DNA from 4 places in the Martelella sp. FOR1707 genome. Region 3 is predicted to be linked to each of the others. Evidence: riboswitches for the same ligand, from Rfam matches in the RefSeq annotation. Region 3 holds a riboswitch; each other region holds the start of a gene.

Region 1 (7,056 bases), on a different contig from region 3:
AGATCGCGCCGGCCATTGGCCTTGACCCCATCGAAACGGATAGCGACATCGCCGGGTCCGGTGGCGACCACCGCATTGGCCTTGTCCGTCATCACGAAACCAGGCGGCACCTGGAAGGCGATCTGCAGCTTGGGATGATAGAAATCGCGGTTGCGGATATAGCCCTGGTCCGGATTGCTGCCGTAAAGCAGCCCGTTGATTCCGTTCAGGAAATAATCGCGGCCGACTTCCGAGGCGCCGACATTGTCATAGAGCGCGGCCTGCTGGGCGGCAAGTTCGATACGGCGCGGCGTGTTGGGATGGCTCGACAGGAAGTCGAGGCTCTCGCCCTCCGCGCCCGCCGATTCATACTGCGCATAGGCCGCCATCGAGCGCAGGAAACGCGAGGCGGCATAGGGGTCGTAGCCGGCTTCCGCCAGCATGCGGATGCCGATCGCGTCGGCTTCCAGCTCCTGCTGGCGCGAGAAGGCGGCAAGGCGCATCTTGCCGCGCGCGGCGATCTGGTCGACCTCCGGATTGCCCGGCAGAACCTCGGAAATCACCTCGTTGGAAATCGCTTCCGCTTCCTCGCGGCGCTGGCGCTCAATGCCGTGATTGGCGGTGACATGCGCCATCTCGTGCGACAGCACGGCGGCGATCTCGGAGGCATCGGTGGCAAGCGCCAGCAGCCCGCGCGTGACATAGAGATAGCCGCCCGGCAGCGCAAAGGCATTGATGCTGGGCGAATTGAGGATGGTGATCCGGTAGGTCTGGCGCGGATTCTCCGAAACCGCCGTCAGCGCGCCGGCCACGCGGGCCACCAGTTTTTCCACCTGCGGGTCGCGGTACTGGCCGCCATAGCTCTCGAGAATGCGCGGATGCTCGCGCGCGCCCATCGCCGCGTTCGGATCGTTGCGGGTCAGCGCGTCGACGGTCTGCTCGGCGCTGGCAGGCGTTTCCGGCAGGATGAAGAAGGTATCGTTGGTCTGGCACGAGGCGAGCCCCAGCGCCGCGATCAATACGAACACGGATGGCCGCACTCCCGGCAGGAAGCGCCTGCGTCTGTCTTGCGTGAGGCCGCGGCCGACCTTATTCACCATGCCTGTCGCGTCCGGATGAACGCGTCCCTGATCACTGCGGTCCGGCGAAAGCCGCCCGGCGCCTGTTTTACTTTATCATATTTGTCGTTTCGTGCGCCAAGGGTCAATAGCGCGCGGAAAGTCGCCCGTTCTCGACAACCAGCCGGTGGTCGGCGATCGCCTCCACCTCGTCCGGCTCGTGCGAGACGATAACGACGGTATTGCCGGATTCGCGGTGAAGTTCAAGCAGCAGCCTGCCCATCTCGCCGCGCATATCGGGATCGAGCGCCGCGAATGGCTCGTCGAGCAGCAGAACCGGCCGGTCGCGTACCAGTGCCCGCGCAAACGCGGCGCGCTGGCGTTCACCGCCCGATAGTGTCGCGGGCTTGCGCCCGTCATAGCCTTCGAGCCCGACCCGTTTCAACGCGTCGCACACTTCCTCCCGTCCGGCCTCATCGAGCTTCAGCGCCGGGTCCAGGCCGAGGCCGACATTGGTGAAGATATCGAGATGGGCGAACAGGTTGTTTTCCTGAAACACCACCGTCACCGGGCGATCGGAGACGTGCAGCCCGTTCATCCGCTCGCCGGCAATCAGGATGTCGCCGCTGTCGGGCTTTTCGAAGCCCGCGATCAGGTTCAGCAGCGTCGTCTTGCCGGAGCCGGAGCGGCCGGTCACCGCGCTCACCTTTGCGCCCTCGATCTGGCCATCGAAGCGGAAATCCTTGTCGCCGAGTTTGAGGGCAACATCGTCAAGCGTGATATCGACGGGCATGGTCGCTTTCCCTTTCATCGCGCGGCCTGCCGGCGCGTGCCGGCGACCATCAGGATAAGGCAGATCGCGCCGAGGATCAGCGCCAGCCCGTTGGCATCCGCCGTGCGATAGCTGCCGAGCCGGCTGTAGAGCAGCCAGGGCAGCGTGGTCAGGTCATCGCCGCCAAACAGCGCCACCGCGCCGAGATCGCCGAGCGACAGCGCCATGGCGAAGGAGAGCGCCGTCAGAAGCGGCCGTTTCAGCCCTGGCCAGTCGACAATGCGCAGCCGAGAGAGACCAGAAAGGCCGAGACTTGCCGCAAGCCGCGCGGTGCGCGCCCTGTGAACCGCGATCGCCGGCTGCAGCACCCGCAGCACGAAGGGCAGCGCCATCAGCGCGTTGATGCCGGCGACCACCAGCGGCGCGGCCGCATCGGTCAGCCCGAAGGGGCGGAGCAGCAGAAACCAACCGGTGCCCAGCACGATCGGCGGCACCAGCAGCACCAGAGATCCCATCGCAGCCATCGTCGCGCTGAAACCCTTCTCGACGGCGCTCGGACGTTTTGCCGCTGCCACCGCGCCTGTCGCGGCAATGAAGGCGAGCGCCACGAGAAGCGAGAGCAGTGCCGCACCAAGCGCAATCGAAAGGCTGGTCGCCGTCGCCCGCAGAAAAATCCTTTCGCCGAGCAGCTTGATGAGGTCGGCCTCCACGCCCTTGATGACGATCATGGCGAGCGGGAGCGCGAGGGCAACCGTGAACAGCGCGATGATGGTGGCGTCGGCCAGCGCCTTCAGCCGGCCAGCGCCATCCGGGCGGGCGATGGCGGTGTCGGCACTTGTGCCGGGATCGTCGGCCTTGGGCAGAAAGGCGAGCGCGATCAGCACCAGGCCGGTCAGCGCGATCTGCATGCCTGCAAGGGCGACGGCGCGGGCGGGATTGAAATCGAAGCGCAGCGCCTGATAGATCGCGACCTCGATCGTGGTCGCCGCCGGTCCGCCGCCGAGAATGAGCACCAGCGTGAACGAGGTGGCGCACAGCATGAAGATCAGCCCGGCGACGCCGGCGATCAGCGGCGCGATCACCGGCCATTCGACAAAGCGGAACACCGCGCGGCCGGGCATGGCGAGCATCGCCGCCGATTTGAAATATTCCTGCGGCACCCGCTCCAGCCCCGCCAGAAACAGGCGGGCGGCGAGCGGCAGGTTGAAATAGACATGGGCCAGCAGAATGCCCTGCAGACCGTAGATCTGGAGCGGGCGACCGAAACCGGCCAGCGTCAGCAGATCGTTGAATATCCCCTGCCGGCCCCAGATACCGATCAGCCCCAGCGCGCCGATCAACACCGGCAGGCCGAGCGGCACCGCCATCAGCCGCACGATCCACAGCCGGCCCGGAAAATGCGGACGCCGCGCCAGCGCCAGCGCAACCGGAATGGCCAGCGCCACCGAAATCAGCGTCGACAGCGTGGCCTGCCAGAGCGTGAAGCGCAGGATGCGCCAGACATAGGGCTCCTCGAACACCGCCACCGAAGCCTGCAGCCGCCCGAACCCGGAAAGCGCTATAATGGCGATCGCGATAAAGCCGATGACGCCGGCGAGGGCTGCGATGCCGTAGCCATAGCTGCGGCGGCGTTCGGAGGAGGACATCAGCATGGCGCGGCCCTCTCGCTCAGGCGCAGGCGGGCGGATGAGCCCGGCAGCGCGTGGAGAATGAATCTGCAGCCTTGTGCTGGACCCGTCGGCCACCTCGCCTTTCAGGGAGCGGGTCTATTGCGTATGTGCCGCGCGTCTTGCTTCCAGTATTCTCTCCCGCTGGCGGGAGAGATGCCCCGAGAGGGGCAGTGAGGGTGGCGCGGCGTATCAGATCGTGAGGGCGTTTGCGGGGAAAGACTCCCCCCTCACTGTCGCTGTCGCGACATCTCTCCCCTCCGGGGCGAGAAGATTGGGGGGCTATGCGGCGCGGTTCGCCGCACTGCGCCGGAGGCGAGGTAGCCTCGCGCTCGCGCCTCACCGCCGGACCTATCGCTCTCACCGCGCGCTCATGGCGTTCAGCCATTCGTCGATCCATTTCTGGCGGTTTTCGGCGACGACGCCGGGGGCAAATTGCAGGGTCTTTTGCGGTTTGACGGCGTTTTCGAAGGCGGCGGGCAGCGGTTCGCTGGTCGCGGCCGCCGGCATCATCCAGTTATGGGTCGGGATCGCGTCCTGGAAGCCGGGGGTCAGGATGAATTCGAGGAAGGACCTTGCAAGGTCGGGATCATCGGCCATCGTCGTCATGCCGGCGACCTCGATCTGGATGTAGAGCCCGTCCTGGAAATCGATCGCCTTGTAGCGGCCGCTCCCCTCCTCGATCTCGTGATAGGCCGGCGATGTGGTGTAGGACAGCACCATTGGCGCCTCGCCGCTGGTGAACAGGCCGTAAGCCTCCGACCAGCCCGGCGCGACCGTCAGAATCCGGTCGGAGAGTTTTTCCCATTGGGCGGCAGCGTCATCGCCATAGACCGATTTCATCCACAACAGCATGCCGAGGCCCGGCGTCGAGGTGCGCGGGTCCTCGATCACCAGTTTCTGGTCGGCGGGGCCGTTCACCAGTTCGTCGAGCGTTGTCGGCGGGTTGTCGATGCTTTCGGTATCGTAGACGATGTCGAACCAGCCGTAATCGAACGGCACGAAGATATCGTCGGAAAAGCCGCCGGGGATATCGGCCGCCTCGGTCGAGACGCCGGATTTTGCGAAGAAGCCGGTTTCCTTCGCCTCGTGCACAAGATTGTTGTCGAGGCCCAGAACGATATCGGCCGGGCTCGATTGGCCTTCGAGCTTCAGCCGGTTGAGGAGCGCAACGCCGTCCTCGACGCTGACGAATTTCAGCGTGCAGCCGCAGGTCTTCTCGAAGGCTTCCTTCACCAACGGCCCGGGTCCCCATTCGGCATCGAAGCTTTCATAGGTATAGACGGTGAGGACCTTGTTCTCCTGAGCGCCTGCCGGCAGCGCCGGAAGGGCCGCAAGCGCGAGAATGGCGATGGTCGTGCGATAGGTCATGACGCCTCCTTGTGTTCGGTACTGAAGGGGAAAACGGCGTCCTGCGCGTCTAATCCCTCCGCCGGTGCTAGCCGGATCAGGTTCTTCGGGTTGGCCGCAGGCCTCTCAGCGAAAATCGCACCCCGTTAGAGCTGACCAAACACCTATCGCGGCGGTCCCGGCATTTCAAGAGGCGCACGATTTGAAAAAACGGCCCGGAAGCACTAGGTAGAGGGCGTGTCCGGCGTGCCGGACGAAAAGTCGGTCGTCATGCGAAATAAAGCGTGTCGGCTCATCCTTCAGGGGCGAAAGCACTCTGGAAAACCGAAAACGGCGCGGCCGATCTCGGCCAGCGTGCAGTGTTTCAAGGAAGGAGCACACGAGATGACAGAAGCAAAAGCGGGCGATACCGTTCGTATTCACTACACCGGAACTCTCAATGACGGTTCGACCTTCGACAGTTCCGAAGGCCGCCAGCCGCTGGAATTCACCGTCGGCGCCGGCCAGATCATTCCCGGCCTCGACCGCGAGATCGCCGGCATGAATGTTGGCGACAGCCGCGACGTGAAGGTCGATTCCAGCGAAGCCTATGGCCCCCATGACCCGCAGAAGGTGCAGGTCGTGCCGCGCTCCGCCATGCCGCAGGAAGTGGAAGTTGCCCCCGGCATGCAGCTTCAGGCGCGCACGCCCGACGGCCAGACCGTGCCGCTGATCGTGACCAAGGTCGAGGAACAGGAAGTCACCGTCGACGCCAATCATCCGCTCGCGGGCCAGGATTTGAATTTTGCCGTCGAACTGGTCGAGATCGTGAAGGCCGCCTGATCAGGGCCTTCCGCGCCGTTTTCGAACTATGTGAAAATATTGCGGCGCGAAGGTGGCACATTGCCATGATTTTGCCATTCTTTGGCTGAATGGCTTTGCTAATAATGGGCTGGTACGCAAATGTGTGTGTCAGCCCTTTTTGATGAGCCATCCCCATGCCGGATTCCCGGAACGTCTATTTTATCGATCGAAAATATTCTTCTTCAGCGATGGAACCGAAACGGGCCTGCCTCGTTTGTGACTCGTCCGCGCCCGTCTGGGGACGGGCGTTCGCGCAACCGCGCCTGCGCGCTTCCGGCGGGCGAAGGGAATGAGTATGCTGCTCTGCACCATTTCATTTTATCTATCCATTTAAAGCCAACGGGATTTACGCATGAAGAGACGAACCTTTCTGGCCCAGACCGCGGTCGGCGTGCTCGCTCTTTCGGGGGTGGGCGGCAAGGCCTTCGCGCAGCAGGCGGTCGAGCCGGGAAAGATGCCGGAAGCCAATGCAACGGTCGAGGCGTCAGCGCCGCCTCCTGACGCGTTCAATTTCGACACGCTTACCGAACAGATGAAGGCCAAGGCCGGGGAGGCTTACGAGGAGCCCTCCCAGGAGGTCCCCGAACCGTTCCGGGACCTTCAATATGATGATTACCGCGCGATCCGCTACGATCCCAACAAGGCGATCTGGCGCGACCAGTCCGATTTTCAGCTTCAGGCCTTCGCGCTCGGCTGGCTGTTCAAGACGCCGGTCGATATCTACGAGGTCGCCGACGGCGTTGCGCAGAAACTCGAGTTCACCGGCGATGACTTCATCTACCGCGCGCCGCTCGACGTCGAGCAGTTTCATGGCGTCAAGCTGCCGGGGGTCGCGGGCTTCCGGATCAACTATCCGCTGAACCGCCCGGAAGTTTCCGACGAGCTGATCTCGTTCCTGGGCTCGTCCTATTTCCGCGCGCTCGGCCAGAACAATCTCTATGGCCTTTCGGCGCGCGGCCTTGCGATCAATACCGCGACCAGCCAGGGCGAGGAGTTTCCGCGCTTTTCCGCCTTCTACATCATGCGGCCGGGCACGGAGAAGGACAAGATCACCGTTTTTGCGGCGCTTGATGGTCCGAGCGTGACCGGCGCCTACCGTTTCGTGATCACGCCGGGCAAGAATACGCGCATGGATGTCACCGCGCGACTCTTTTTCCGGAACGATATCGAGCGTCTCGGCGTTGCCCCTATGACTTCCATGTTCCTGTTCGGTCCCGCCAACCATCATGCCTTTGATGATTATCGGGAGCGGGTCCACGACAGCGAGGGTCTCAAGATCGTGCGTGCCGACGGCACCGAGCTTTGGCGCAATCTGCAGAATGCCAAGACGCTCGCCAATTCGTTCTTTGGCGAGACCAATCCGCGGGCGTTCGGCCTCTACCAGCGC
Region 2 (7,056 bases), on a different contig from region 3:
AACACCAATGGCGGGTCGGCTTGAGGGGCGTCGATGGTCACAGTCTTGTCAGGTATCTGGGCCCTGCTGGTCGGCATTGTCCTGATCATGCTCGGCAACGGCATGCAATTCACCCTCATCGGCCTGAGGGGCGGTTTGGAGGGTTTTTCTGCGACGGCGCTCGCGGTCGTGACATCCGGCTATTTTGTCGGCTTTCTTTCGGGCGCCCGCTATACGCCGTCATTGATCCGCAATGTCGGGCATGTGCGGGTCTTCGCAGCGCTTGGCAGCTTCATGTCGGCCGGGCTCATCACCTTTCCCCTGATCGTTGAGCCGTGGGCGTGGACCTTGCTGCGCATCCTCGTTGGCTTCTGCATGTCGGGCATCTACGTTACGGCGGAAAGCTGGCTCAACGATGCCTCGACCAACGAGACGCGCGGCAAGGTGCTGTCGGCCTACATGATTGCACAGACGCTCGGCATTATCGGCGCGCAGGGGCTGTTGACGCTTGGCGACGCGCGAACCTCCGTGCTTTTCATCGGGGCTTCGATCCTCGTCTCGATCTCATTTGCGCCCGTGCTTCTAACCGTTGGGCGAGCGCCGCGGACGGAGGTCACGCGACCGATGCCCTTGCGTGAGCTCTATCGCCAATCGCCGCTTGGCACAGTCGGCATATTCTTTCTTGGAAGCGCCTATGCGACGCAGTCGGGCATGGGCGCCGTCTTCGGCGCGCTGATCGGCATGACGGCGGACCAGATATCGCTGTTCGTGGCAATGCTGTTTGCGGGCGCTCTCGCGCTGCAGTATCCGATTGGCTGGATTTCGGATCGTGTTGATCGGCGCACATTGATCTTCGGAGCGTCGGTCGTTGCTGCTGCGGCGTGCCTTTGCGGTTGGTTGGCGGGCGGCGGATTATGGCCGCTGATGGCCTCCGCCTTCGTCGCGGGTGGAATGACGACGCCTCTTTACGCGCTCTTCCTGGCCTACACCAATGATTACCTTGCGCCTGAAGATATGCCGGCTGCGTCGGGCGGTCTGGTCTTCACGTTCGGGCTCGGCGCCATTATCGGCCCGCTTGCCACCGGCTGGGCGATGGAACGGGCCGGACCGTTCAGCTTCTGGCTCGTTCTCAGCGTGACATTCGCTGGAATCGCGCTTTACGCGCTCTATCGAATGACACAGCGGCCCGCTATTCCTGCCAGCCAGACCGAAAGCTATCTCGGCGTTACGCCAACCGCGACGCCGGTTGCCGTCGAAGCTGCCAGCGCCTGGGCTGCTGAACAGGCTGAAAGCGAAGGCGAGTGAACACGACCCGCCGCCAACGCCGTTTCGCGCAACCGCCAGGCCTCGGTCCGGAACGCTCTATCGGCCGCAAGCGGCAAACAGCCGGGGCAGAACCTCTTCCGATCCGGCAAGGTCGAAGGCGAGTTCATTGGCCTTGCCGTCAGCGCCGGTGACTTCGAAGACCACTTCACCGCTTTCGGCGAAATCCTTCAGGATGGTATAGGCATCGTCATCGTAGAGGGCGGCGCGCGTGCCCTCCATGGCGTTGACCCAGCCTTCCTCATAGTGGCGATCGCTGTCGACCGTGTAGTTGACGTCGATAAAGCCGTCATCGGCGATCGCGAAGGCGCCCGGTTCACTCGAAACATCATAGTCGAGCGCGACGATGAGCGTGCCGTCGAGGCACTCGCCGGAAAGCGTCCAGTGTTTGTGTTCCCTCATCAGCTGATACGCATTGGATGCGACCATCAGCATATTGATGTCGTCATAGGCCTTGCCCTCGTCGCCATACGACCACCAGCCGATCATTTCCTTATATCCGTTTTCGGAGGCGAGCTGACCGTAGACGCCGGAGTAGTCGATTTCCGGATGGTCCGGATCGGCCCAGTCCTGCGCCATTGCGGAGGAGGCAGACAGAAGGATGACGAGGGGAAGGTATTTCAGGTGCATGCAATTTCTCTGTAGGTCATGGATTCGGGTATGCGCTCGCCTATCTAGGGAAAATACAGCATGATTTCAATGCAATAGGGTATCCAACGGGGAAGCGTGAAATGCCCTTGAGGCTGCAGGCCCACACGCGCCGCGCGGACCCATGCCGACCGCTTGCAGCCGTCAGAAATGCATGACGTGGCGCAGCACGCGGTAGAGCAGATGCACCGCGAGTAGTGCGGCGCCGGCGGCCAGGACGAGGTGGGAGAGCGGGCTCAGAAGGCTGCCCTCGATGGTGCCCGCAACGTCGGGATATTGATAAAGCAAGATGCGGATGGTGAGGCCCGCAAGCCCGACCACCACCAGCACAAGGCCGGCAAGTTTCATGATCCGATCTCCTGTCGTGAAGGAATAGAGATCGGTCTTTGGATGGCGGTATCGCCGCAATTGTCGTCACAAAAGACCGAAACAGCGAGGCGGCATGCGCGCCGCCTCTTTCAATTCTTTATAATGTGCTTTTGTGGCGATTTGAGGCCGATCTACTTTTCCTGCGATAGCGACACTGAAATCGCGTCGACCGGCGGCGCTTCAGAGATCAGTCCATTTTCCGCCATGAACGCGCCGAAACGCTTGTAGCGTGCGGCATCGGAGGCCGCGGGACGCTTGGCGAAGCGGACGACGGATTCGGCGAAGGCCTGGCGGTTCAGCTCATCGTCGAGATCGGGATAGGCCTTGGCAAAGCTCTCCCATGCTTCCTCCGGATGGTTGACGATGAAGACCGTCGCCTTTTCGACAGCTTCGAGGAAGCGCGGCAGGCGGTCATCATCAAGCATCTCGCTGCGGGTCACGTAGATCAGCTCGTCATAGACCGGCACGCCATGCTCTTCCGGAAAGAACGCCTTGCCTTCGTGGCCGGCGATCCGCATCTGCGGCAGTTCGATATTGCGGAACGAGCCGATGGTGGCATCGACCTGTCCGGACAGCAGCGACTGGGTCAGCGCGAAATTGACGTTGATCAGGGTGATGTCGTCCCTGGAAAGGCCCGCGTTTTCCAGCATCGTGGCCACCACAGCGTCCTCGATGCCTGCCACCGAGAAGCCGATCTTCTTGCCCTTCAGATCGGCGACGGATTTGATCGGCCCGTCTTTCAACACCGTCAGCGTGTTGAGTGGGGTCGAGACCAGCGTGCCGAAGCGGACGATATCGATGCCGGCCTCGTGGTCGAGATAGAGATTGGGCTGGTAGTGAATGCCGATATCGACCTTGCCGGTCGCCACCATGCGCGGCACCATGGACGGGTCGGACGGCGGCAGCAGTTCCACATCGAGACCTTGGTCGGCGAAGTAGCCGTTCTCCTGGGCTACCACCAGCGGCCCGTGGTCGGGGTTCACATACCATTCAAGGATCACATCGAGTTTGTCGGCGGCGCTCGCCAGCCCGGGAGCCAGGGCAAGAGCGGCGGCGAATGCGAGTTTCTTCAGCATGTCATTCTCCTGTTTATCTGAACCGGTCGCTCAATCCTCATGCGACCAGCGGGTGAAGAAGGGAGCGGCGAGATCCACCGCCTTTCGAAACAGCACGGCCTCGAGTGCCAGGATCAGCATGGCGGCGAACACGGTGTCGCTCTGCATGCGGGCATTGGCCTGGACCATGAGAAAGCCGAGCCCTCCGGCAGACCCCACCCACTCGCCGACGACCGCGCCGAGCGGCGCGAGCGGGGCCGCGATCCTGAGGCCGGAAAACAGATGCGGCAGGGCCAGCGGCAGGCGGATATGGCGCAGCATTTCGAAATGATCCGCGCCATCGAGCTTCGCCGCGGCCACGACCTCCGGATCGGTGCGGCGCAGCCCGTCAGCGAAGCTGGAGGCGACGGGGAAGAAAACGATGATGGTCGTCATCACCACCTTGGAGGCGATGCCGAAGCCGAACCAGAGCACCAGCATCGGCGCGATCACAAACACGGGGAAAGATTGCAGCACCACCAGAACAGGCCAGATGAACCGTCCGATGCGGGGAAAGGCGGCAATGAAAATCGCCGCCATCGCGCCGAAGACCGCGCCCATGGCAAAGCCCGCCAGGATTTCCCTGAGCGTTACCAGCGCCTCTTCAAGCAGCATCGCGTGGGCGGTCTGGAATTTTGCCAGTACCGCAAGCGGCGGCGGCAGGATATAGCGCGGCAACTCGCCGAAGACGATGATCGACTGCCAGAGCACAAGAAGCCCGGACATGATCGCGAAAAAGGTGAGTGCCGCCGAAAGGGTACGCTTCACTCCCGCTCTCCCCGGCTAAACCGGGCAGCGAAGGCGTCAATAGAGGCTGATTTTCTGGGCGTGTCGCTCAAGACCAAACTCCGTTCCTACGCCGGCATAACCCGGATCAGGTTCAAGGGTTCGGCCATCGGCCATCTCAGTGTCACGGACACACCCCTCGGATGCGTCTTCTATGCCGCGCGGCGGCGCGCCGGTCAAGAGGCTCGGCGGCGAAGTCGGGAACGCCGCTAATATAAACGCCAAGGTCCAAAAGGATTTGACAACGGATGCCGTTTCGACTTTCAACTTTTGGTATAAGGCCGTTTGCGGTTTTCAGCGACGGTTCAGAAACGGGGTCATAAGAGGGGAAGGCGGCAGCTGCCGTCCAAGCGGAGGAAAACCCATGCTCATCGCCATCGTCATTGTGGCAGCGCTGTTCGGCATGCTCTTCGGTTTCGACCAGGGCGTGATTTCCGGCGCTCTGCCGTTCATCAAGCAGGATTTCACGGTTTCGGCCTTCATGGAGGGCGTCATCACCTCGGCCGTGCCGCTCGGCGCGGTGGCGGGCACCGTGCTTGCCATGGTCACCACCGATCGCTACGGGCGTAAGCCGATGCTGATCCTGGGCGCGTTGATCTTTCTGGTCGGCTCGCTGATTTCCGCGCTTGCCTTCAACCAGTATGTTCTGACACTTGCCCGCCTTCTGATCGGCGTCGGCATCGGCGCTTCGGCGATGACCGCGCCGATGTTTCTGGCGGAAGTCGCGCCGGCGCGCATTCGCGGCACCATCGTCTCGGCCTTCCAGTTGATGATCACCATCGGCATCATGGTGTCCTACATGTCGGACGCGGCCTTTGGCGGTTCGGGCGACTGGCGCTGGATGATCGGCGTCGGCGTGTTCCCGTCGATCGTGGCGCTGATCGGCATCCTGCTGTCGCCGGAAACGCCGCGCTGGCTGACGCTCAACGCCAATGCCGACAAGGCGCGTGACATCATCGCGAAGCTGCAGCCGGAATCCTCGCCCGCCGAGGTCGACGAGATCATCGCCGAGATCAAGGAGAGTGCCAAGGACGAGGAGGCGACGCCTGCCTGGAGCACGTTCCTGAAGCGCGGGATCCTGCCGGTGACGAGCTTCGCCATGATCGTGTTCGTGCTGCAGCAGCTTTCCGGCATCAACGCGATCATCTATTACGCCCCGGAAATCTTCAAGAATGCCGGCTTTTCCGGCACCACGACCGATCTTCTGGCGACCGTCGGCATCGGCGTCGTCAATGTCGCGCTGACCGTCGTCGCGATGTATCTGGTGGAGAGCATGGGCCGGCGCAAGCTCTTGATCCTCGGCTTCATCGGAACCGCGGCGTCGATGGCGCTGGTGACCGTGGCGACGATGATGGATGTCGCGGCAACCCCCTATCTTGCCATGATCGGCATTTTCACCTTCATCGCCTTCTTCGCCGTCAGTCTCGGCCCGTTGCCCTGGCTCTATATGGCGGAGCTGTTTCCGCTGCGGCTCAGGTCGCGCGGCATGGCGCTCGCCTCCGTCGCCAACTGGTTCTTCAACTTCCTGGTGGCGCTTGTGTTTCCGGATCTGCTGGCGGGCATCGGCATCGTCGGGACCTTCGCGATTTTCACCTTCTTCTGCATCGTCGGCATCGTCTACGCGATCGCTGCGGCACCCGAGACCAAGGGCATTACGCTGGAGGAAATCGAGGCGCGCACTATCGGCGCGTGAGGCCGGCAGCGCCGCCCCTCCAAACGAAGCGATCCTCGCCCTGGCCTTCGCTGAGGGCGAGGCGCAGCGGAGATGACGCACCGGCAGGGCCAGACTGGCGCTTACCGCCAGTCGGAATAGGAATGTTTTCCGCCCCGGTAATCCGTGACCTCGTATTCCGTCTCTCCGGTTTGCTCCAGATAGCAAGGGCCGATCGGCGCCTTGCCGGCTCCGCCCGGAATATCGAGCACATAGGTCGGCAGGCAAAGCCCGGAGATCGCGCCCTGCAACGCCCGCATCAGTGCCTGTCCGCGCGCGATCGGCACGGCGAAATGGGCGACGCCCTTGGCCATGTCGAGATGGTGGAGGTAATACGGCTTGACCCTGTTGGCGAGGAGCGTCCTGAACAGGGTCGCCAGCGTTTCGGCATCGTCGTTGATGCCCTTCAAGAGCACGGTCTGGGCAAACAGCGGAATGCCGCCATCGGCAAGCCGGGCGAGCCCGCTGCGCACCGCCTCGGTCAGCTCGCGCGGATGATTGACGTGGATGACGATATTGACCGTCTTGCGGGCCTGCTTCAGCGCCGCGACAAGGCCGTCGGTGATGCGCTCGGGCGTGACCAGCGGGGCGCGGGTGTGGATGCGGATCACGGCCACATGCTCGACTTCGCCAAGCGCCTTCATCAGCGCGGAAAGCCGGCGGTCGGACAGCACCAGCGGATCGCCGCCCGACAGGATCACCTCCCAGATTTCGCTATGCGCGCGGATATAGTCGAGCGCTGCGGCAAGCTCGTCCCGGTCAAGCGCGGCCTCCGGCTCGCCCACGGTCTCGCGGCGGAAGCAGAAGCGGCAATAGACCTGGCAGGCATGGGTCGGCTTCAAGAGCACCCGGTCGGGATAGCGGTGGGTAACGCCCTTTGCCCGCTCGAAAGCGCCATCGCCGATCGGGTCCTCCATCTCGCCGTCATAGGCTTCAAGCTCGCGGCGATCCGGCACGAACTGGCGCGCCAGCGGATCATCGGCGGCCACCGTGTCGATCGCCGACAGGATATGGGCCGGAATGCGGATGCGGAAATCCTCGGCAACCCGCGCGATATCGCCCGCCGCTTCCGCTGGCACGAGCCCGCGCGCCACCAGCGCATCGGTGTCGGTTATCGCGGTTTTCGCTTTGCTCTCGGACATGGTC
Region 3 (7,056 bases):
CGCTACCGCCTCGATTGTGTCCATCCCACCGACGACGGGTGCGAAATCGCTCCACACGCCCCGCGCCCCGGCGCGCCAGGCCTCCATCTCCTCCGGCTCAAGGAACGTGGCGCCATTCGCCTTGGCAAGCGCCACGGACTGCGTCTCGTCCTCAACGATCAGCCTGTTGAAATAAAGCGCGGCCTCGGCCGAGATCGCGCCGAGCACGGCCTGTGTTTCGGGATCGAGACTGTTCCAGAAGCCGGCGGAAAAATAGAGCACCCCGGCGGCGCGGATGTGCCCGGTTTCGGTCATGAACGGCACCACCTCATAGAGCTTGAACCCTGCATAGGCCGATTTCGTCAGGTCCATGGCATCCGCTACCCCGGTGGCGAGCGCGTTGTAGGTTTCGGTGATCGGGATGCCGACCGGCGTCGCGCCATAGGCGCTCCACAGGCGCGTGTGGAGTGGGGTGTTGATGACGCGGATGGTCTTGCCTTCCATCTGCCCGGGCCGCGTGATTGCCTCCTTGGCCAGCAGGTTGCGAGCTCCGTAATCGATGAAACCACCGACGATGAACTGCTCTTGCGCAAGCCGGGCCGAGAGGTCGTCGCCGATCGGACCATTCACGACATCACTGAGGTGAGCGGCATCGCGAAACAGGAACGGCAGGTCGAGCAGCTGCAAGTGCGGCGTCCAGGCCGAAAGCGCCGAAACGGTGGAAAGGCTCGCCTGCACCGATCCGAGGCGAATATTCTCCGCCACCTGCTTTTCGCCGCCGAGCGCGCCATTGGTCACGATCCGGAAACGGAACCGGCCCGGAAGCCGCTGTTCGACCTCGTCGGCGAAGAAGCGCCAGACCATGGTTTCCGGCTTATCCTCGCCGAGAAGCGAGGCGATGACGACATCGCGCGCGGCGGCGCTGGCGGTTCGCAGATAGGCGGGCGCAACAAGCATTGCGGCGGCGGCAGCGCCTGTTTTCAGAAGATGGCGACGGTTGAGCGTGGTCATGGCAGACAAACCTTTCATACGGGAACGGCAAAGAGGGTGAGAACGAACAGGGCTGTGAGAAGCGCCAGAAGAAAGGGACGCATCGCCCTGAACAGGCTTTCCGGCGAAAGGCCGGTGACGCCGCCGACCACGAAGGCCAGCATCCCGACCGGCGGGGTGAGCCCGCCGATCATCAGGTTGACGACGAGGACGACGCCAAAGCGGATCGGATCGATCCCGGCGGCAACGACAACCGGCAGAAGCACAGGACCCAGCAGCAGGATCGCCGCCCCGATATCCATCACCAGGCCCGCAATCAGCAGGATCCCATTGGCGAGCAGGAGAACGGCGACGGCGCTACCCCCGAACAGGCCGGCGAGGTGGCGCACCAGACCGGCGATATCGTCGATCGCGAGCAGGAAGGCGACGGGGGCCGCCGCGCCGATCAGGAGACCGATCGCCGCCGCCTCGACCGCCGACTGGCGGAAGGCGGCGACAATGCTGGAACCGGAGCGGCGGGACGTTGCCGCCAGGATCAGTGTGTAGAGGGCGGCAAGACCCGCCGCCTCCGTGGTCGTGACAATGCCCAGGCGAATGCCGAACACCACGATCAGGCCGAGGCCGAAGGCCGGCAGAGCCGCGATCCCGGCCTGCCTGCGCGTTTCAGCCGAAGCCGGCGGCGCGCCGCTCGCGGCCCCCATCGCAAGCCTTATGGCGACGGCGAGAAAAGCCGCCATCAACAGGCCGGCGAACAGCCCGCCGACAAGCAGCGCGCCGACGGAAAGATTGGTCGCCGTCGCCAGGATTAGAAAGGCGATCGACGGCGGGATAACGTTGTCGAGAACGGAGGAGGCCGCGACAAGCGCGCCGGCGCGGGCGGGCGGATAACCGTGCCGCACCAGTTCGGGATGGAAGGTCGAGGCGGCAAAGGCCGCATTGGCGACGGAGGAACCGGACGCGCCGGAAAACAGAACGCCGGTCAAAAGCGTCGTCTGCGCCAGCCCGCCGCGATAATGGCCGACGAGCGAGACCGCGAACTGAACGAGTTTTTCGGCCGCCCCGGACAGTTTCAGAAACGCGCCCGCGAGCAGAAAGAACGGGATCGCCAGCAGCAGGAATTTCGACATGCCGGCCACGGTATTGGCGATGATCGCCTGCTCCGTCTGCAGCGCGCCGAAGGCGATCGCGCCGTAGGACGATGCCAGAAACACATGGGCGAGCGGCGCACCGGCGATGAGGCCGAGCGCGGCTGCAAGCGCGAGCGACAGGCTGGCCGGCAGGGCGACATCGATCGCGAACCGACCGACGGCCCAGTAAAGAAACCCGCCGAGCGCGAAGCCGAAGATCAGCCGTGCGCCGCTCGACCGCTCCAAGCGGCGCAGGCAGAGCAGCGCGAGCAGTCCCAGCCCGCCCGCTGCGGGAAAGGCGAAGCGGACCCATTCCGGAACCCCGAGCGTCGGCGACATTCCGCCAAGCAAGGCGATCGCCTCACGGCCACCAAGGCACAGGATCAGCCCCGCGACGACGCTGAAGCCGTCGGCCACGACAGCGAGCACGCCGGACGCCCGATCGGGCAGCAGCCGTGCAAGACCATCGAGCCGCATCGACAGCGGGCCCGAAAGGGTGAGCGGCAGGCCGGCCGAGATCAGCGCGATATTCAGCCACACGCCCAGATCCTCCATGCCGACGACCCCGGTGTGAAAGACGTAGCGCAGCACGACGCCCGCCACGACAAGGGCGAGCATCGCCATCAGAATGACGGCGGCGAGCAGACCGAGCGCCGTTTCCAGCGCGTCCGCAAACCGTCCAGCCGCGCGATGAATCGCCGTCATACGCATGGACGATGTCGTTCGCGGGCGACGCCTGTCTCAAAACAGCCGTTCGGAGGGCTGAACCATTGGCGGCCCGCGCATGGTATTGGAAGGCAAGGCTTCATGATGCGATCCCCAGCATGTTGCAATCACGGAGACCGGCGGAGAAGAGAAAGGTTATGGCAGAGCGGCCAGATTTTCCGTTCCTACGCCGGTATGACCCGGATCAGGTTCAAGGGTCCGGCTCACCGCCGTCTCAGCATCGCAGGATGCACCCCTCGGAATAGTCAGGTTTTGTCCGGCTTTTAGGGCGCTGTCAATGGCATGCCGGAAACGTGGCGTCTGGCGGCAACGCAAGACAACTTGCCAACGGGTTTTACCGAAGCCTTTGCAGCAGAGCCATGGACGGTTCGCCCGTGACATTCAGCCCGTTCTGCCGCTGATAGGCCGTGATCGCGGCGCGGGTCTGGTCGCCGAACACGCCGTCGATGGTGCCGGCATCGTAGCCCGCCGCAGAAAGCCGCGATTGCAATTCCTTGCGCTGGTCGGCGCTGAAGCCGTAATTGTCATCGGGAAAACTGCCCCTGAGCGGGCCGGCGCCCGCGATCCGGTCGGCGAGATACCCCACGCCCAGCGCATAATTGGTGGAGTTGTTGTAGCGCTTGATGACGTTGAAATTGTGCCCGACGACGAAGACCGGACCGCCCGCCTGCGGCTGTATCCTGGTGCCATCGACGGCAGCGCCCGGCGAGCCCTCCTCGCCGCCCCAGGGCTGACCTTTCCGCCAGCCCGAGCGAGCAAGATAGTTCGCGGTGCTCGCAAGCGCATCGGTCGGGTCGGCGTCCCAGATATCGCGCCGGCCGTCGCCGTTGAAATCGACGGCATAGCCGAGATAGGAGGTCGGGATGAACTGGGTATGGCCCATGGCGCCGGCCCAGCTTCCGGTCATCCGCTCGGGCGTGATATCGCCGTTCTGCAGGATCCGCATCGCCCCGACCAACTGGCTTTCGAAGAAAGCACCGCGCCGCCCCTCGACGGCCAGCGTCGAAAGCGACGACACAACCGGAATGCTGCCGCGCCGTTCGCCGTACATGCTTTCCAGGCCCCAGATGGCGACAATCACATTGGCGTCGACGCCATAGGTCGCCTCGATCCGCTCCAGAACATCGCGGTAGCGGGCATAATTGGCGCGCCCCTTGGCGATCCGCTCATCGGAGCCGGCAATGGCCAGATAGTCTTCCAGCGTGCGCTTGAATTCCGTCTGGTTGCGGTCCTGCTCAATGACCCCCGGCGTGTATCCGGCATTGGCGAAGGCCGCCGTCAGCGTGTCGTTGGAAATCCCGCGCGCCGCCGCGCGCTGCTTGAACCCGGCCACCCACGCGTTCCACTCAGAATTGGCCACCGGCCGCATCGCCGGATCGGCGACGGAAGAAAAACTGCCAACCGAACTGTTCGTGCACGCTGAAAGCGTCGCGGCAATCACCCCGAAAGAAAACACGCGTCGCGTCAGATACATAGCGATAACCCCGCTCCATTCGTGCGCAAACCTAGCGCATCGGCCTCCTGACCGAAAGAGCACGCGCTTGCGTCTATTTTATGGAGATGCGAAAGCACAGCGGCGAAAAAGTAAGACCCGGTTTTTCGATAACCCGATGCGTCAAAACAGGGAACTACCTTGCCGATATCGAGAACGCGAAAAGGCGACACCGACTCTTTCCCGTAAAGCCCAGGTCCATCGTGACTTTCTTTTTTGAAGGCCCCTACTCGACAAGGCCTGTCGTGCAACTGTAATCAATTCGTCTCAATAATAAAAGCGATCCGTCAACTGCCAGAAGAGTGAACATTTTCCCATGAAAATCGCAATGATCGGCACCGGCTATGTGGGACTCGTTTCCGGTGTCTGCTTTTCCGACTTCGGCCATGAGGTGGTTTGCGTCGACAAGGACCCAGCCAAGCTAGACATGCTCAGAGCCGGTCAGGTGCCGATCTATGAGCCGGGTCTCCAGGAGCTTATGGCGAGAAACATGGAGTCCGGCCGGCTGCATTTCAGCAGTGATCTGCCCGCCGCGGTGTCGGAAGCCGATGCGGTCTTCATCGCGGTGGGCACGCCGGCGCGCCGGGGCGACGGACATGCCGACCTGACCTATGTGTTCGCCGCGGCCGAGGAGATCGCCCAAGCCATCGACGACTATACGGTCGTGGTGACAAAATCGACGGTACCGGTCGGAACCAACCGGCAGGTGCAGGAAATCATTGCAAGGGCCAATCCCCAGGCTGATTTCGATGTCGCCTCCAACCCGGAATTCCTGCGTGAGGGTGCGGCGATCGACGATTTCATGCGCCCGGACCGGGTGGTTGTGGGGGTTCAACATGAACGCGCGGCCGAGGTGATGGGCGAGATCTATCGTCCCCTCTTTCTGCGCGACTTTCCAATCGTTACGACCGACCTGGAGTCGGCCGAAATGATCAAATACGCGGCCAACGCATTTCTCGCTACCAAGATCACCTTCATCAACGAGATCGCGACGCTCTGCGAACGCGTAGGGGCCGATGTCAAACTCGTATCCAAGGGCATCGGCCTCGACAATCGGATCGGCAACAAGTTCCTGCATGCAGGCCCGGGCTTCGGCGGCTCGTGCTTTCCCAAGGACACCAAGGCGCTTGCCCGGATCGGTCAGGAGCACGGCGTCTCGATGCAGATCACCGAGACGGTCATCAAGCTCAATGACGACATCAAACGCAGAATGGTCGAGAAGGTCACGGACCTGTGTGGCGGCTCGGTAAACGGCAAGACGATCGCTGTTCTCGGCGTGACCTTCAAACCCAACACCGACGACATGCGCGACTCGCCATCGCTGACAATCGTGCCGGCGTTGGTGGGCGGGGGTGCGCATGTGAGAGTGGTGGATCCTCACGGCCGTCGTGAGGGCGAGGCCCTGCTGCCGGGCGTCCAATGGCTGGAAAACGCCTATGAAGCAGCAAAGGACGCCGATGCTGCCGTGATCCTCACCGAATGGAACGAATTCCGTGCGCTCGACCTGTCCCGGCTGGCGGGCGTAATGGCGACGGCGAGGCTCGCCGATCTGAGGAATATATATAACAGAGGCGACGCCGAGGCGGCGGGGTTTATCGCCTATGTGGGTGTAGGGCGTCAGTAGTCATCTACGGTCCGCCGAGACACCCGCGGATCGGAGCCAGGATGGCCCGATCCGGATGGAAGCGCATTGCGGTTCCTGCTCCGTGTTTCACGGTGTTGTCGCAGGCGCCGATCCATCGGTTGCGCGCGAAATACCCTAATCGCTCGCGGTGTCGTAATATTTATCGCCATAGTGGGCGGCATAGCCATAGCCATAGCCATAATTATAGCCATACCGCTTGAACCCGTTCGGATCGATCTGATTGAGAACCAGTCCCTCGATCTTGCCTTCCTCGAACGAGCGGATCGCTTCTTCGACCTGACGCTGATGGGTCGAATCCCATTTGACGATGAAGAGGATGGCATCGACAAACTGGCTCAGCACGCGGGCATCGGGCACGATCAGCACCGGCGGCGCGTCGATGATGACGAAATCATATTTGGACCGGGCTTCGCGAAGAAGCTCATCCATCTTCCGCGAGGAGAGAACGTCGGCCGCATTTTTCGTCGAGCGCTCTCCAAACAGAATGTCGATATCGAGTTCTTCATGATGGAAAACGGTTTCCTCAAGCGACGTTTTCCCCGAGAGCACGGAAATAAGGCCGGCAGCGCCTTGCGAATTGTCAAAATACTGATTGAAGGTCAGTCGACGCAGGTCGCCCTCGATCAGAAGAACTCTCTTGCCCATGCTGGCGAAATTGAGCGCGAGACCAATGCTGCTCGACGTCTTGCCTTCGCCAGGTATTGAAGACGTAAGCAGGATCACCTGCGGAGGGTTATCGAGATGGGCAAGCAGGACCGACGTTCTGAGATTGCGCACAGCCTCGGCAAACGGCGATGTCGGGTGACTTTGCAGATAGTGGAAGAAATCATTCCGGTGTTTTGCCGGAACGAGAGGCAGCATGCCGACCACGGGCAAGCCGGCCAGTTCCTCCAGTTCCTGCGACGTGCGGAAAGTCTTGTTCCGCATTTCGAGAAGCATGCTGAGCGCACAACCGAAAATAAGGCCCACAAACCCGGAAAGCAGAACGATCCGCTTCTTCGACGGTGCGCTCGCGGACCCGGGAACGACTGCATAGGACAGGATGACGCTGTCCGCCTGCTGCACGCCCTGCTGGGCGGAAGTCTCCTTGAGGCGCG
Region 4 (7,056 bases), on a different contig from region 3:
CGGAACGATGACCAGCGAGATCGTCGGCTACGAGGTCCAGAACGGCCTCAATGTCCGGGTGCGCGATCTTTCGAAGCTCTCTGCCGTGCTCGATCAGGCAGTCAAGCTCGGTGTCAACTCCGGCGGCGGGATATCGTTCTCCAACAGCGATCCTTCCGCCGCGGAGGACGAGGCCCGGCGCGAGGCTGTCGCCAACGCGCTGGCCAAGGCCGAAACGCTGGCCGAGGCCGCCGGGGTCACGCTCGGCAAGGTGATGTCGATCTCCGAGCAGAGCTCGATGCCGCAGCCAATGATGATGCGCGCCGACGTGATGATGGCAAAAGCCGAGGGCGCCCCGCCGATCGCGGCCGGCGAAAACACCTACAACATCACCGTCAACATGACGCTGGCGATCGAGCAGTAAAGCCGGTTCCTCTTGAGGCCGCCCGCCCCCAGGGCTGGAAAGAACCCGTCGCTTCGTCGCGAGCGACGGCAATTTCCGGTCCGGGGGCGGGCCGCTCTCCGGAACCCAGCGTCCGATCCTGTGGCGGTGGGATTTCCCTCTGCCGCCGCCGGCGCTCAACCGGCCGACGGGGCGGAAAAATCTCGCAATCGCCTCCTCCTTTTTCGGAGCTCGTCATGCGCCGCTTATAAGATGCACCACTTCAGCCGCCATGCCGCCGGCGGGCTCTCGCCTTCGTCGCAAGGCTGTGGGCGGCCGCCCAGACGCCCGGCGGCGGCTCGGCCCTGAGCGGGGCGAGGCCGATCACCAGGGCCGGCTCATTTCACATCCTCCAGGGGCATATAAAGCGCGCCCCCCTCGCGGAATTTTTCGGCCATCGCCGCCATGCCCTCTTTCTGGGCCTCCGCCCTGATGTCATGGCTTATGCGCATCGAGCAGAATTTCGGCCCGCACATGGAGCAGAAATGCGCCACCTTGTGCGCCTCCTTCGGCAAGGTTTCGTCGTGCATCGATCGCGCGGTCTCGGGATCGAGCGCGAGGTTGAACTGGTCTTCCCAGCGAAACTCGAACCGCGCGCGGCTGAGGGCGTCATCGCGAATCCGCGCCGCCGGATGGCCCTTGGCGAGATCGGCGGCATGGGCGGCGATCTTGTAGGTGATCACGCCGACCTTGACGTCGTCGCGGTCGGGCAGGCCGAGATGCTCCTTGGGCGTTACGTAGCAAAGCATTGCCGTGCCGAACCAGCCGATCATCGCCGCGCCTATGCCGGAGGTGATGTGGTCATAGCCGGGCGCGATGTCCGTGGTCAGCGGGCCGAGCGTGTAGAATGGCGCTTCGCCGCACACCGCGAGCTGTTTGTTCATATTGGCCTTGATCTTGTGCATCGGAACATGGCCCGGGCCTTCGATCATCACCTGGCAGTCCCTGGCCCAGGCGATCTGCGTGAGCTCGCCGAGTGTCTCCAGTTCGGCGAACTGCGCCGCGTCATTCGCATCGGCGATCGAACCGGGCCGGAGGCCGTCGCCGAGCGAGAAGGAAACGTCATAGGCCCGGCAGATATCGCAGATTTCCTCGAAATGGTCGTATAGAAAGCTCTCCTTGTGATGGTGCAGGCACCACTTCGCCATGATCGAGCCGCCGCGCGAGACGATGCCGGTGACACGGTTCACCGTCATCGGGATCATGTGCAGCCGCACGCCGGCATGGATGGTGAAATAGTCCACACCCTGCTCGGCCTGCTCGATCAGCGTGTCGCGGAACACCTCCCAGGAAAGGTCCTCGGCAATGCCGCCCACCTTTTCCAGGGCCTGATAGAGCGGAACCGTACCGATCGGCACCGGCGCATTGCGGATGATCCAGTCGCGGATATTGTGGATGTTGCGACCCGTGGACAGGTCCATCACCGTGTCGGCGCCCCAGCGGATCGCCCAGACCATCTTTTCCACTTCCTCAGCCATCGAGGAGGTGACGGCCGAGTTGCCAATATTGGCGTTGATCTTGACCAGAAAATTGCGGCCGATCGCCATCGGCTCGGCTTCCGGGTGATTGATGTTCGACGGGATGATTGCCCGGCCGCGCGCCACCTCGTCGCGCACGAATTCCGGGGTGATGAAATCGGGAATCTCGGCGCCGAAGGCTTCGCCATCACGGGCCAAATCCTGTTTTGCCGCCGCGCGGCCAAGATTTTCACGGATGGCGACGAATTCCATTTCGGGCGTCACGATCCCGGCGCGGGCATAGGCCAACTGGGTCACGGCGCGGCTATCTCTTGCGCGCAGCGGCTTGTGGCGCACAGGAAATTCCGGCGTCAGACGCGCGCCTGCGGCAAAGCCGTTGTCTTCGGGCTTCACATGACGCCCTGCATAGCGCTCGGTGTCATTGCGCGCGGCGATCCAGGTCTCGCGCAGACGCGGCAGGCCACGCTCAATGGCGATTTCGACGTCTGGATCCGTATAGGGTCCGGAACTGTCGTAGACGGTCACGGGCGGCTCGTCGGCCGTTGGATGCAGGTCGATCGCGCGCATGGGCACGCGAATATCGGGATTGAGAACGCCAGCCTGCCAGACTCGGCGCGAGGCCGGCAACGGCCCGGTGGTGACGGTTGGGGAAAGGTCTTTCATCGGTCGGAGCCTCCAGTGCTCGATGCGTTGGAGACCCAGTTCGCCGTAATGAATGGAGAGGGGCTGCGTGAAAATACGCCAGGGCAACTCAGCCGTGACCGCAGCAGATGCACCATCCCTACGCCAGTGTGAACTGGATCAGGTTCATCGGGTCACTGCGCTGCGCGTCGCCATAAAGGCAGACGGGCGATCAGTATCTCAGCCCCTTGTCGGGACCCCCCGGGTGAATGCGCAAAGACTGCATTCCGTCCCGCGGTTTGTCAACTGAAAGACTGGCGGCTGCACCATTGCAACAGTCTTGCCTCAGCCGGGCGGGAATGACCCCGCCCGGCTGGTCGTGTTTTCAGATCAGAACTTCACCTGGAGCCTTGCGTTGACGCCGTTGTAGCTGACGTCGTCGCCGAACTGGCCCTGGTAGGACACGCCGATCGTGGTGTTGGCCGACAGGTCGAAATCGAGGCCGGCCTCGACCACGGCGGCATCCTCGGCAACGGCGACGCCGGTGATGGCGAACGGCGTCGAGCCCGCAAACGCTTGCGTGACGGACGGCGTGATATCGCCGAAGGCGTGACGCCAGCCGATCATCCCGCTTGCCTTCGCCCGCGTCTGGCCGAGCATGAAGTCGGACGAGACGCGCAAACCCACGGTGGTGAAGGTCGTGTCGGAGCTGCCGCTTGCGCCGCTCAATGCCTCCGCGCCGCCGCTTTCGCCATAGCCATCCGTATCCAGATTGACATAGGCGAGGTTGGCGAACGGCTCCAGCTGAACGTCGGAGAGATCGAACTGATAGCCGAGTTCGCCGAAGGCCTGGAAGGTGCCGGCGTCATAGCTGCTGTCGAGCGCATTCGTAAGGCCCGGGATGTACACCGAACGGCTGGTGTCGATCTGGTGCCACGTATAGGCGAGACCCGAACGGAAGCCGAGGCCGCCCCATTGCGAACCGGCATAAAGGCCGAGCGAGTAGTTGTCGCTGGAACCCGACGACGCGCGGTCGTCAACGTCGAAGCTCGAATGGCTGTAGCCGGCGAGCGCGCCGACGCGCCAGGTTTCGGCAAACGGGATGTCGACGCCGACAAGCAGGCCACCCGTCGCGCTGTCGAGGCCGGCGGCATTGGCGTTGCCGTCGAACTTGTTCCACGCTCCGAAGGCGCTGCCCCAGGCGGCGATGCCGTCTGCCTGATCGGGAGCGACGAGGTTCGCTCCGTCCGGCCCATAGGCCAGAACCGGCGCCGACGATGCGCCGACCGTGCCGAAGGCTGCCCGCAGGCGATCGGCCTCCGCGCCGCGGACGATGCCGCTTTCCTCGATCAGCGCGGATTTGACCGATGCATGGATCTCGCCGGAAAGCTGATCGAAGCCGTTGCGGATGAAATCGGGATCGTCCGGCAGCATGACGATCGCGTCATAGAGCGCGTTTCCTGCGGTAAAGCCGATCGACTCCACGCTTGCCGCCACGGCCGCCTGATTGGCGGTTTGAGCCACCGATGCGAAATCGCGGTCGTTGCGCTGCAGCTTCAGGCCGATTTCGCTCGTGCCATAGATGAAGTCGGGCGTCAGGAACGCGAAGTCGGAGGTGACGCTTGCGAATTCGCCCTCGATCTGGCCGGCTGACAGCACGGTGTAGGTCGAGCGCGGATCATAGACGCCGTCAAAGCCGATATGGGCGAGCGTTCCGTCCAGCGACGCCTTGCCGGTCACAGTCACCGCATCGCTGCGCCCGCTTTCCGGGTCGACTTCGACGGCGAAGATCGAGCCGCTGGCGAAGGCGAGGTCGCCGTCGATCGTGAGCGTGCCGATGGAATTGCCCGGCGACAGCGTGCCGCCCGCGGCAATCGAGACCAGCGATCCCGCGCCGGAGCCGATCGTGCCGGAACCGCCGAGAACAGCGCCGTCATTGACGGTCATGCTGCCGCCGAGCTTGCCGACGCCGTTTTCGTCGCCCACCAGCAGCTTGCCCTGGTTGACCAGCGTGGTGCCGGCAAAGCCGGAGCTGTCGGCCGTCAGGAGCAGGGTGCCCACGCCGCGCTTTTCAAACGTGCCGTCGCCGGAGAACGTCTTCAGAGCGGTCACCGGAACCGTCGGATGGGATACATCGATCCAGCCGCGGCCGTCGAACCGGATGGCCTTGTCGAGCGACGTGATCGGGCCGGTCCACTGAGCCCAGTCATCGTCGGGGCCCGCGGTGCGGATGCCGCCATTGTCGAGCGTGATCAGACCGTCGGTCGAGCCGAGTGCGGCGCTCTCGTCGATCGCCACGGTCTTGCCGGCGGTGACGACGATATCGCGAAAGCGCTCATGATCGTCCACGCACATCGCGCGGGCGCCCTGAAGCGACAGGTGCTGCGCATCGGCGCAGTCGAGCGCCAGCTTGAGGGGCGCGAAGGGATCGTTTTCGAAGTCGAGCCCGGTCTTCGCCGAAAGCGCGGCGCGCACGGCGGGATCGTTGAGGCCGAGCGTTGCGACAAGCTCGTCCCAGGCCGGGTTTTCCGGTTTGGTTTCGAAGGCAAGGTCCTCATCGACATACTTCATGAGGATATCGCCCCATTGCTCCCAGCTCATGTCGCTGATGCTGCCGATGCCCGGGAATTCGTCGCGATGCGCCTGGAAATAGTCATCGAGAACGTTGCGGAAGAATTCCGGATTGGAGGTGTCCGTCAGCTTGTCGAGATAGGCCTTGTAAACCGCCTGCTGTTCGGCGGGCACATAGAGGGCAAGCTCCTCCTGGAAGGCTTCCGGGTCGTGACGGTCATAGACCGCATTGGCGAGCAGGAAGCCGAGGCGGTCCTCGGTGACTTCCGGGGCCTGCGCATAGATCGGGCGGCCATCCTCATCGGAAAGCTGGCCGAGATAGACATCCGTGCGGTGGTTGTTGCGCGACAGCCGGAATTCATTCGCGCGCTCGGCGGAATCGCGCGTGTTGGCGTCGAAGGTCAGGCGGACCTTGCCGCTATCGTCGCCGATCTCCTCGACATTGGGGCCCTTCCAGCGGATTTCGTGGGCGAGCGGCTCATGATCGGAGAGCGCGTGACCCTCGTCCGTCGTGCTGATGTCCTGGTCGAGAACGCCGCCGACATAGCGATCGTCTTCGGCATCCGTCGGCTCCCACCATTTGGCATAGGGGCGCGAGGCAATGAAGTGATCGATCTGGGTGCGGCCCCAGGACGGCCATTTGAAGGCCTCGTCGTCTTCCTCGACGCTCGGCCACGTGGTGCTGCCGTCGGCCAGCTTGTGTGGCGCGAAGCGCTCGCGATCCTCGGGGTTCTGCAGGATCTGGTACTGCTTCTTCAGAAGGTTCATCGTGTAGGGCGTGTTGCCCGCCACGGGATAGGTCTCGTCGGTGAACAGGCCTTCCGGCATGGTGTCGGACTTGCGGTTGATATAGGCTTCGGCGGCGGCGTATTTTTCCGAGCCGATGGCGTGATTGCGCGCGACATATTGCAGCGCCCAGGCCTTGTGGTCCGCATTGCCGGTTTCCCGGGCGCGCTTCATCATGAATTCCTGCTGAACCACTTCCAGCAGACCGCGCTCGGAGATGTCACCCGCGTTGAAATCGCCGGTCATGATAATGGGGCTGGCCTTGCCTGCGGCCCAGTCGTTCAACTCATGGGCTTCGCGGTTACGATGGAGGAAGGCATCATCGCGATAGTCCAGATGCTCGGTCGCGATGATGGTCTGCGGGCGGCCGTTCTCGCCGCCGACAACCACGTGAACCGGCTCATCGGTATTGCTGTAATCGATGATGTCCTTGTCGCGCCAGGCAAGGCCGGTGTCGCCCTTCGAGTGGAGCGAATAGTCGCCGGCGCCGAGGTCGGCCATCTTCTTCTGGATGTCGACGCCGTAGCTGTTGCGGTATTCCTGGATGGTGATGAAGTCGTAATTGCCCGATGAAAGAAGGTCGGCGGCTTCGGGAATGAGCGTCGAAGCTCCCCAGGTGTTCAGGGAGATGATGCGCAGCGCATTGTCTTCGGCGGTCGCCGGAACCGCGCTGACGGCCAGCAGCGAAACGCCGCTCAAAAGGCCGAGCATCTTGCCTGAAATTTGCGCGCGGCTTCCCAGCCGCTGAATGATACCATTCATCGGGTATTCCTTTCGTAATCGGAACGCTATGAAATTTCGATTTGCGTCGTCAGGTTAGCATGTTTCGAAAGCGACATATAACCCCCGTATATGTCATATTTACAACATTTTTATAGATTCCTTGCGTACACGCCCTCGGTGTTTCAAAAAGGGGGCACAGAATCGGAAATGGTGCTGGAGGTGGTGTGGACGTGGAAAGCAACGGAGAAGAAAGAAAGAAGGAAAGCCGTCAGTCGTCGATACTGCGATTGATGGAGAAGAACTTCTATATCTCGGTTGAGGAGATTTCCGATTTCTTCACGGTAACCACGCAGACGGCCCGGCGCGACATTCTTGCGCTTGAAAAGGCGGGCCGCGTGCGCCGTCTTCATGGCGGCGCGGTTCTTGTCGGCCCGCTGGAGGAAACCGTCTACCGCC

The links. A riboswitch is a leader RNA that binds a small molecule or an ion and turns the genes downstream of it on or off. The one in region 3 is predicted to bind thiamine pyrophosphate.
Region 1: it holds a riboswitch for thiamine pyrophosphate, as region 3 does, so the genes downstream of both, thiB (thiamine ABC transporter substrate binding subunit) here and V6765_RS04700 (TRAP transporter large permease) in region 3, are expected to answer to the same signal.
Region 2: it holds a riboswitch for thiamine pyrophosphate, as region 3 does, so the genes downstream of both, V6765_RS08780 (ABC transporter permease) here and V6765_RS04700 (TRAP transporter large permease) in region 3, are expected to answer to the same signal.
Region 4: it holds a riboswitch for thiamine pyrophosphate, as region 3 does, so the genes downstream of both, thiC (phosphomethylpyrimidine synthase ThiC) here and V6765_RS04700 (TRAP transporter large permease) in region 3, are expected to answer to the same signal.

The regions. Positions count from the first base shown of each region.
Region 1 is NZ_JBAKFP010000005.1:306,406-313,461, reverse strand. It holds gene V6765_RS15720 (M48 family metalloprotease) at 1-1,079, opposite strand, end outside; gene V6765_RS15715 (thiamine ABC transporter ATP-binding protein) at 1,183-1,830, opposite strand; gene thiP (thiamine/thiamine pyrophosphate ABC transporter permease) at 1,845-3,461, opposite strand; gene thiB (thiamine ABC transporter substrate binding subunit) at 3,837-4,847, opposite strand; TPP riboswitch at 4,884-4,982, opposite strand; gene V6765_RS15700 (FKBP-type peptidyl-prolyl cis-trans isomerase) at 5,211-5,648, shown strand; gene V6765_RS15695 (glucan biosynthesis protein) at 6,022-7,056, shown strand, end outside.
Region 2 is NZ_JBAKFP010000003.1:181,619-188,674, reverse strand. It holds gene V6765_RS08800 (MFS transporter) at 34-1,284, shown strand; gene V6765_RS08795 (hypothetical protein) at 1,342-1,932, opposite strand; gene V6765_RS08790 (hypothetical protein) at 2,095-2,298, opposite strand; gene V6765_RS08785 (ABC transporter substrate-binding protein) at 2,451-3,395, opposite strand; gene V6765_RS08780 (ABC transporter permease) at 3,426-4,139, opposite strand; TPP riboswitch at 4,248-4,349, opposite strand; gene V6765_RS08775 (sugar porter family MFS transporter) at 4,564-5,892, shown strand; gene V6765_RS08770 (lysine-2,3-aminomutase-like protein) at 5,994-7,052, opposite strand.
Region 3 is NZ_JBAKFP010000002.1:175,260-182,315, reverse strand. It holds gene V6765_RS04705 (TRAP transporter substrate-binding protein) at 1-990, opposite strand, end outside; gene V6765_RS04700 (TRAP transporter large permease) at 1,005-2,801, opposite strand; TPP riboswitch at 2,967-3,069, opposite strand; gene V6765_RS04695 (lytic murein transglycosylase) at 3,157-4,296, opposite strand; gene V6765_RS04690 (UDP-glucose dehydrogenase family protein) at 4,631-5,938, shown strand; gene V6765_RS04685 (GumC family protein) at 6,074-7,056, opposite strand, start outside.
Region 4 is NZ_JBAKFP010000008.1:235,156-242,211, reverse strand. It holds gene V6765_RS21095 (SIMPL domain-containing protein) at 1-403, shown strand, start outside; gene thiC (phosphomethylpyrimidine synthase ThiC) at 760-2,562, opposite strand; TPP riboswitch at 2,660-2,794, opposite strand; gene V6765_RS21085 (autotransporter domain-containing protein) at 2,911-6,639, opposite strand; gene V6765_RS21080 (DeoR/GlpR family DNA-binding transcription regulator) at 6,831-7,056, shown strand, end outside.